One region of the Gemmiger qucibialis genome, then DNA from elsewhere that is predicted to be linked to it. Evidence: riboswitches for the same ligand, from Rfam matches in the RefSeq annotation. Region 1 holds a riboswitch; the other holds the start of a gene.
What was found. Region 1 has a riboswitch for thiamine pyrophosphate ahead of thiE (thiamine phosphate synthase). Riboswitches for the same ligand answer to the same signal wherever they lie in the genome.
Positions count from the first base shown of each region.

Region 2: another riboswitch for thiamine pyrophosphate. It lies ahead of thiT (energy-coupled thiamine transporter ThiT); the one in region 1 lies ahead of thiE (thiamine phosphate synthase).

Region 1 is NZ_JAQFEN010000013.1:1,325-5,533, forward strand. It holds gene thiD (bifunctional hydroxymethylpyrimidine kinase/phosphomethylpyrimidine kinase) at 1-734, opposite strand, end outside; gene thiE (thiamine phosphate synthase) at 871-1,503, opposite strand; TPP riboswitch at 1,570-1,673, opposite strand; TPP riboswitch at 1,740-1,841, shown strand; gene thiW (energy coupling factor transporter S component ThiW) at 2,146-2,664, shown strand; gene thiM (hydroxyethylthiazole kinase) at 2,681-3,457, shown strand; gene PG062_RS13560 (pyridoxal phosphate-dependent aminotransferase) at 3,980-4,209, opposite strand, start outside.
Region 2 is NZ_JAQFEN010000001.1:616,072-620,280, forward strand. It holds gene PG062_RS02815 (1,4-alpha-glucan branching enzyme) at 1-1,671, shown strand, start outside; TPP riboswitch at 1,718-1,832, shown strand; gene thiT (energy-coupled thiamine transporter ThiT) at 1,918-2,481, shown strand; gene PG062_RS02825 (PTS transporter subunit EIIC) at 3,083-4,209, shown strand, end outside.

The DNA.
Region 1 (4,209 bases):
AGCATGGCGGCCAATGCGCCGGAAATATACGCCTTGGCGCGGCGCACAGCGGTTTCCAGATCATAGCCCTTTGCCAGGTTGGAGGCAATGGCGCTGGACAGGGTGCAGCCGGTGCCGTGGGTGTTAGGGTTATCAATGCGCTGGCCGTTGAACCAGGCGGCGCTGCCATCGGTCAGCACCAGCAGGTCGTTGGCATCGTTCAGGTTATGCCCGCCCTTGCACAGCACATTGCAGCCAAATTTCTGGCTGATCTCTTTCGCGGCGTTTTCCATATCGGCGGCCGTCTTAATGCTGTGGCCGCACAGGATCTCCGCTTCGGGGATGTTGGGGGTAATGACTTCCGCCAGGGGCAAAAGCTCAGTTTCCAGCGCGGTAACTGCGTCCGGTTCCAGCAGGGCTGCGCCGGAGGTTGCCACCATCACGGGGTCCACCACGATATGCTTTGCGCCGTACTGCCGCAGCTTTTGGGCGATCACGCGGATCAGCTCCTGAGAGCTGACCATACCGATCTTGACAGCATCCGGGTAGATATCCGTAAACACGGCATCCAGCTGCTGCGCTAAAAATTCCGGCGTTGAATTCAGGATGCCGGTCACCCCAGTGGTGTTCTGGGCGGTCAGGGCGGTGATGGCGCTCATGGCAAACACGCCGTTCATCGTCATGGTTTTGATGTCGGCCTGAATTCCGGCGCCGCCGCTGGAGTCACTGCCAGCGATTGTCAATGCTGTTCTCATGTTTTTCCTCCTGTTGCCCGTATCGGGCGTGGTTCAGCATCAGGTAAAAATATCCGCCGTGCAAGGTGGTGCCCCCAATGCACAGCGCACCAACAGCGATAGGATGTATCGAACACCCCAAAGCTGCAAGGTCATATTATAACTGCCCGGCCAGGCGGTACAGTTCCCGGCTGGCAGCGCAGGGGTCGGCCTGGGCAAAAATGGCGCTGACAACGGCCACACCGGCCAGCCCCCTGCCCTGCAGCTGCAGCAGGTTGGCGGCGTCAATGCCGCCGATGGCTACAACGGGGATGTTGACCGCCGCCGTTACCGCGCGCATGGTTTCAGCAGTAACAGGGTGGGCGTCCAGCTTGGTGCCGGTCACAAAGGCCGCGCCGCAGCCAAGGTAGTCCGCGCCGTCGGCCTGGGCGGCCAGCGCTTCGGCAGCGTTATGGGCCGATACGCCCAAAATCTTATCCGGCCCCAGCAGGGCGCGGGCGCGCTTAGCGGCCATATCGCTCTGGCCCACATGCACGCCGTCCGCCCCGGCTGCCAAAGCAATCTCGACATTATCATCAATCACAAACGGCACATGACGGAAGTGGCACAGGGCGGACAGTTCCTCGGCTTCGGCCAGCAGGTCGTGTTCGTCCAGGCATTTTTCCCGCAGCTGCACAAAGGTTGCCCCGCCGTCAATGGCCTGGGCCACTACATCGGCAAGGCGGCGGCCGTTCAGCCAGGTGCGGTCGGTCACAGCGTACAGGCGCAGCTGCTGCGGCAGAACTTTCATAAACAAAACCTCCAAAAAAGGCAAAACAAAAAACGGGCGCGCCGGAAAAAGGCGCACCCGCTTTGTACACGAATGTTGCATTCTCCCTACGTTGGCATTACCCACATCAGGTTCATCGGGTCGGAACCGATTGTTCCCTCTCAGCCATAGTGGCTCCCCATAACAGGTACTATCATACCCCTTTTTGCGGATAAAAACAAGACCTTGACAAAATTCCCGTAAGTGTTTATGATGGGTAACGAAATCAGGGGAGCCTTTTTGGCTGAGAGGAAGCGCTGCTTCGACCCTTAATACCTGATGTGGACCATGCCACCGTAGGAAGACTTTCAACTGTTTTGTTCTGTCTTTTTTGCAGGGGCTCCGCGTTGGGCCCCTGCTTTTTGTATCATATCAGGGCCGGCCCGTTGGGCCGCCTTAGGGGAAAGGAAGGAAAACAGGCATTGTGCCCGAAGCTGCGGGGGAGCGCCCGGAGCTTTGTGATTCAGCGATGGGAAGCCGTGTTCCGGCGTGAGAGGAAGCCAGCAAGCTTCGACCGAACAGCGGGGAGAAGTGTTTGCCCGCTGCGCCCGTACAAGGCGGCTGACGGCAGATGCCTGCGGCAGCCTTCCGCTTTTTTGTTATATTGAAAAAGGAGTACTCGATATGAAAAAGTCCAATACCAAAAAGCTGGCTCTGGCCGGTGTTCTGTGTGCCGTTGCTGTTGTTGGCAGCATGTTTTCTTTCCCTGTTTTTGGCAGCAAGTGCGCGCCGGTGCAGCACATGGTCAATGTACTGTGCGCCGTTCTGCTGGGGCCCTGGTACGGCGTTGGTGCCGCATTTGTGGCCAGCCTGCTGCGCAACCTGCTGGGCCTTGGCAGCCTGATGGCGTTCCCCGGCAGCATGTGCGGCGCTTTGCTGTGCGGCATTGTCTACCACAAAACCCACAAGCTGCTGCCCACTTTGATCGGTGAGGTGTTCGGCACCGGCATCATCGGCGGTTTGCTGGCATGGCCGGTCGCTATCCTGTTTATGGGCAAGGCCGCCGGCGATATTGCGTTCTATGCCTACATTGTGCCGTTCCTGGTTTCCACCGTGGGTGGTTCCATCATTGCCGGCATCATCCTGTTTGCGCTGGAAAAGAACGGCACCCTGAAATCCATGCAGAACGCCCTGAACAAGTAACACGAGGTTTGTATTTATGTCCGTATCCGCACCGCTGGCCGCCATCCGGGCGCAGCACCCGCTTCTGCACTGCATTTCCAACATTGTTTCTGCCAACGACTGCGCCAACCTGGCGCTGGCCATCGGGGCAAGCCCCATCATGGCCCAGGCCCCGCAGGAAATGGCCGACATTGCCGCTTTGGCCGGCGCCGTTGTGCTGAACACCGGCACCCCGGACGAAGCCAAGTTCGCCGCTGCCCGCACCGCCGGTGCCACGGCAAACCGCCGCAGCATCCCTGTTGTGCTGGACCCAGTGGGTGTGGGCGCAAGCCCCTGGCGGCTGGCAAACATCCAGAGCCTTTTGCAGCAGGTGCAGCCCGCCATTGTGCGGGTGAACGCCGGGGAGGCCGCCGCCCTGCTGGGCCTTGGCGGCAGCGAGCACGGGGTGGACAGTCTGACCGCCCCAAAAGCGCCCGCCGGGCTGGCCGCAGCGTTGGCGCAAAAGCTGAGGTGTGTGGTGCTGCTTTCCGGCACCGAGGACCTGATTGCCGATGGGCAGCAGCTCTGCACCGTGCGCGGCGGCAGCGACCGGATGCGCACCGTGACGGGGGCCGGGTGTATGCTTTCCGTTTTGTGTGGGGCGTTTGCCGCCGTACAGCCGGGGGATGCCTTTACCGCTGCCGTGCAGGCCGCACGGTTCTGGAAAGCCTGCGCCGAGCAGGCTGAGGACCATGCCGCCGGGGCGGGCAGCTTCCGCGTGGCGCTGTTTGACACGGCGGGCAGCATGACGGATGAAGTATTTGCCGGGGAATAATTTTTATGGTGGCAACTTAGGGCAATACCGCATAATTCTAAGTGCCGATACGGCGAGCGAGGTGCGGCAGATGCCAAGCCAAAAGCGCAGATAATACTGGATGCTGCAAAGGTGAGCGCCGCCAGTGGCGGAAACAGCGAACCGAAGCAGGGGCAGCGGTCGCAGAGTGCGAGGGGCTTTTGCCCCCGAAGCACGATGCGGGTACCGCAACCCGACATTATCGAGCATTTTGGCAACGCAGATGCCGTGCCGCAGCTGCCGGAGCGGTGCTTAAGCCGCAAGGCGGGAATTGTGCGGTGTTGCCTTAGTTGTACAAGTGCGTTTTCCACCCCCCGTACCCTGCTAGTGACTGATAAAACCATTGCCTTCTTTGTAGGGCGGGGTCACTGACCCCGCTGCTCCCCTGCCCTAACACAAACAAAAATCAGCAAGGCCCGATACCGGGGTGAATCTCACCGCACGGTATCGGGCCTTGCTCTATATTGCTCTATATTTTATGTATTGCTTCCCCGTTTGCCTGCTTTACCCAATCAGGCCGCTGTTCTTGACAGCCTGGACGGCTTCGGTGATTTTTTCCACCGGCAGGGTCAGGGCAAAACGGACGTAGCCTTCACCGGACGGGCCAAAGCTGGAGCCGGGGGTGCAGATCACGCCGGCTTTTTCAATCATTTCCATGCAGAACTCCATGCTGGTGCCGTGCCCCTGCGGGACCGGTGCCCAGACGAACATGGAGCCGTGGCTGTCCGGCACAT
Region 2 (4,209 bases), on a different contig from region 1:
GACGCTTACCGCCTGCTGGGTTCCCACCCGGTGGGGCCGGGGCGCGGCTGGCTGTTTACCCTGTGGGCGCCGCACGCCCGCCGCGTGCAGCTGCTGGGGGACTGGAACGGCTGGGATCTCTATTCCGCCGCCGAGCTCACCTTTTGTGAGGACGGCCTGTGGCGCGGGCGGGTGCCCCAGGCGCAGCTTGGGCAGCTGTACAAGTATAACATTCAGGGGCCGGACGGCAGCTGGCAGCTGCGGGCAGACCCGTTTGCCTTTGCGTTTGAAGCTCTGCCCGGCACGGCTTCCCGCCTGGCGGAGCCTAATTACCCGTTCGCCGCTCCCTTGCTGCGCGGTGCCCGCCGGGATGCTCCCGTTCTGATTTACGAACTGCACGCCGCCAGCTGGCACCGCCATTGGGACGGCCGCTATTACACCGGGCCGGAGCTGGCAAAAAGTCTGGTGCCCTATCTTGTGGAGCACCACTACACCCATGTGGAGTTTTTGCCGCTGGCAGAATACCCGTTTGACGGCAGCTGGGGCTACCAGGGGTGCGGGTATTTTGCCCCCACCCAGCGCATTGGCGGGTTTGCAGGCTTTGCCGCGCTGGTGGATGCCCTGCACGCCGCAGGCATTGCCGTGCTGATGGATTTTGTGCCGGTCCATTTTGCGCCGGATGCCGACCGCCTGGCCTGTTTTGACGGTGCGCCTTTATTTGAATCCGGCCCCAGCGACTGGGGCAGCCTGAACTTTGATCTGGCCAGCCCACCGGTGCGCAGCTTTCTGCTCAGTTCGGCGGCGTTCTGGCTGCAGGTGTGCCGGTGCGACGGCCTGCGGGTGGATGCCATCGGCAACGCGCTGTACCACTGCCCCAACGGCTGGCAGGCAGCAGAGTTTTTCAAAACGCTGACAGCTGGGCTGCACGCGCGGTTCCCCGGCTGCATGCTGGTGGCAGAGGACAGCGCCGGTTCCATGAACGCCACCTCCGATGCCGCCAGCGGCGGGCTGGGCTTTGACTATGTGTGGGAGATCGGCTGGACACAGGATACGCTGGCCTATTTTGCCGCGCCGTTCGGCGGGCGCAGCGCTCTGTTCCGGCAGTTGTGCGGCAGCTTTGGCCCCTTTGGCGCGGTGCAGGGCATCAACGCGCTGAGCCACGATGAAAACCACCCCGCCAGCATTTTCACCCGCCTGTATGGCAATGTAGAAGAAAAGCTGGCCCAGATGCGGCTGCTGCTGTTATTACAGGCCGCCCGCCCCGGCAAAAGCCTGCTGTTTGCGGGGGTGGAGTTCGGCCAGCCGGATGCCTTTACCGATGGCCGGGAGCCGAACTGGGCTATGCTGGCGGACGCCGGGCACCGCGCCCTGGCTGATTACAGTAAGGCGCTGAATGCTTTCTGCCTGGCACACCCGGCGCTGTATGCGCCCCAAAGCTTTGCCTGGACCGCGCAGGATGCAGGCACCGGCGTGCTGGGCTTTACGTTGCAGGCCGGCTGTGAAACACTTTTGTGCGCCCTGAACACCGGCACACAGGCCGTACAGGGGTTTGGGCTAAAGCCGGGCTGGGGCAGCTGTGCCCTGCCGCTGTTTGCCGCGGGCTGGGTGGATAATGCTCCCCGCCCCATTGCCAACGGATGGCTGGCGCTGGACCTTGCACCGTTAAGCGGCGGAATTTGGCAGATCGAGTAGTTTTCCGCCTTGACAAACCGGCATTTCCTGCTATACTGGGAACCGGACATAAGAACAGGGGCGCTGGGGGGCATCTCCGGCTGAGATCAAAGCAACTGTGTTTTGAGCACCCTATACCTGATCCGGGTAATGCCGGCGTAGGAAGTTTTGCTGTGGTTATATACTGCTCACAACGCTTTTGGCGCCCGCTGTACCTGCGGGCGCTTTTCTTGTTTTTATGTACTATTTTTCAGGAGTGGTATGTATATGTCATCCTCTTACACCAAAACGCGCATTATGGTAGAATGCGCCCTGATGATTGCGCTGGGCACCATCCTGGCCAACATCAAAATCTATGAGCTGCCCAACGGCGGCTCCATCACGCTGTTCAGCATGGTGCCGTTCATTCTGGTATCCTTCCGCCACGGGGTCAAGTGGGGCCTGTTCACCGGCTTTGTGAACAGCCTGCTGCAGATGCTGCTGGGCTTTTATGCGCCCCCGGCGCCCGGCCTGCTGCCTTTGGTGGGCATGATCCTGCTGGATTATGTGCTGGCCTTCTCCTTTCTGGGGCTTGCCTGCGTGTTTGCCAAGCCGTTCAAAAACAAGCTGGTCGGCGTGGCCGTGGGCTCCGCCGCCGTGTGCGTGCTGCGTTTCCTGTGCAGCTTTTTGTCCGGCGTGCTGATCTGGGGCAACCTGAGCGATGGTCTGCCCGCGTGGATCTACAGCCTGACTTACAACGGCTCCTACATGCTGCCGGAAGGTATTATGACCACCATCGCCGTGGTGCTGCTGTACAAGGCTGCGCCCCAGCTGTTCAGCGCCAACAACTGATTTTGCCATTTTCAACTCCGTTTGCCTGGGGTGCCGTTTTTACGGCGTCCCAGGATTTTTTATTTCCTTTTTTCTTGATTTGCCCGTACCTGCTGCACAAAAGTTTTACCATGGCAGACATCACATTTTCCGCCCCGCCCGCCAGCCGCACCGCACGTTTTTTGCCCTGCACCAGCAGCTGCCCGTTTCAGCTGCTAACTATTACAGAAATGCGTTTTTGTACAGTTTTTTCAAATGTATTTTTGTTGCAATATTTTAGCAAAAAACGCTCACTTTATGTTATCTTTATCTATCTCTTTGTTTCGTTAAAGCGCCGGGGCACCTGTCTTTCTTTCAAGTTTCGGTCAAAATGCGTTATATTTTTAGCAATATAACCAAAGTCGCCTTTGTTTTTTCGGCATTGTGCTATTTTGACAAAATACATTTGCAATTTATTGAAAATATGTTAAAATAGATTTAACAGATTGTTACACCGCAAACAATGTTCCTATTTACCACTGCATGAACGGGAATTTTGCTAACCAGAGCGGTTTTGCAATCCCCACCGGGGGCATTAGCTTCACCCCGGCAAAATACGTCCGTATTAGGAGGAATGTATCTTATGATGAAATGGCTGCAAAAGCTCGGCAAGGCGTTGATGCTGCCCGTTGCCGCGCTGCCCGTCTGTGGTATTCTGATGGGTATTGGCTACGCTCTGGCTCCCGCCGTTATGGGTGCTGAAGGTTCTACTACCGGTGCTGCTTACACGGTCGGCTTCCTGCTGGTCAAGGCCGGCGGCGCTCTGATCGATAACATGGCTTGGCTGTTCGCCATCGGCGCAGCTGTCGGCCTGGCAGACGACCATGACGGCACCGCCGGTCTGGCTGGTCTGGTCAGCTTTTTGATGATGCAGCAGCTGCTCAGCCCCGGTGTTGTGGGCACCATCCGCGCTGCTGTTGGTTCCACCTTGGAAGAGGGCACCGTTGATTACATTGCTTTCAGCAAGATCGCCGGCAACTCCTTCATCGGCATCCTGGCTGCTGTCATCGGCGCCACCTGCTACAACAAGTTCAAGAGCACCAAGCTGCCTGACTGGCTGGCATTCTTCAGCGGCAAGCGCAGCGTTGCTATCATGACCGCCCTGGTTTCCATCGTGGTTTCCGTCATCCTGCTGTTCGTCTGGCCCGTTATCTTCGGCATTCTGGTTGCTCTGGGCAACGGCATTGCCGGTTTGAGCGGCATCGGCGCAGGTATCTATGCTTTCCTGAACCGTCTGCTCATCCCCACCGGCCTGCACCACGCTTTGAACAACGTGTTCTGGTTTGACACCATCGGCCTGGGCGACCTGAAACACTTCTGGGCTGGCGAGACCAGCGCTGACGTGGGCTGGGACCTTGGCATGTACATGTCCGGCTTCTTCCCCTGCATGATGTTCGGTATCCCCGGCGCTGCACTGGCTATGGTCCGCACCGCCAAGAACAAGAAGGCTGCTATCGGTCTGGTTGTTTCCGCCGCTATCTGCGCTTTCGTCTGCGGCGTTACCGAACCGTTTGAGTTCGGCTTCATGTTCCTGTGCTTCCCCCTGTATGTTGTTTATGCTGCTCTGTACGGCATTTTCACCATTATCACCTACTACTCCGGTTTCCGCGCTGGCTTCTGCTTCTCCGCAGGCGCAACGGACCTGGTTTTCTCCGCTTCCCTGCCCGCAGCTGCCAAGACTTGGATGATCATTCCTCTGGGCATTGCCGC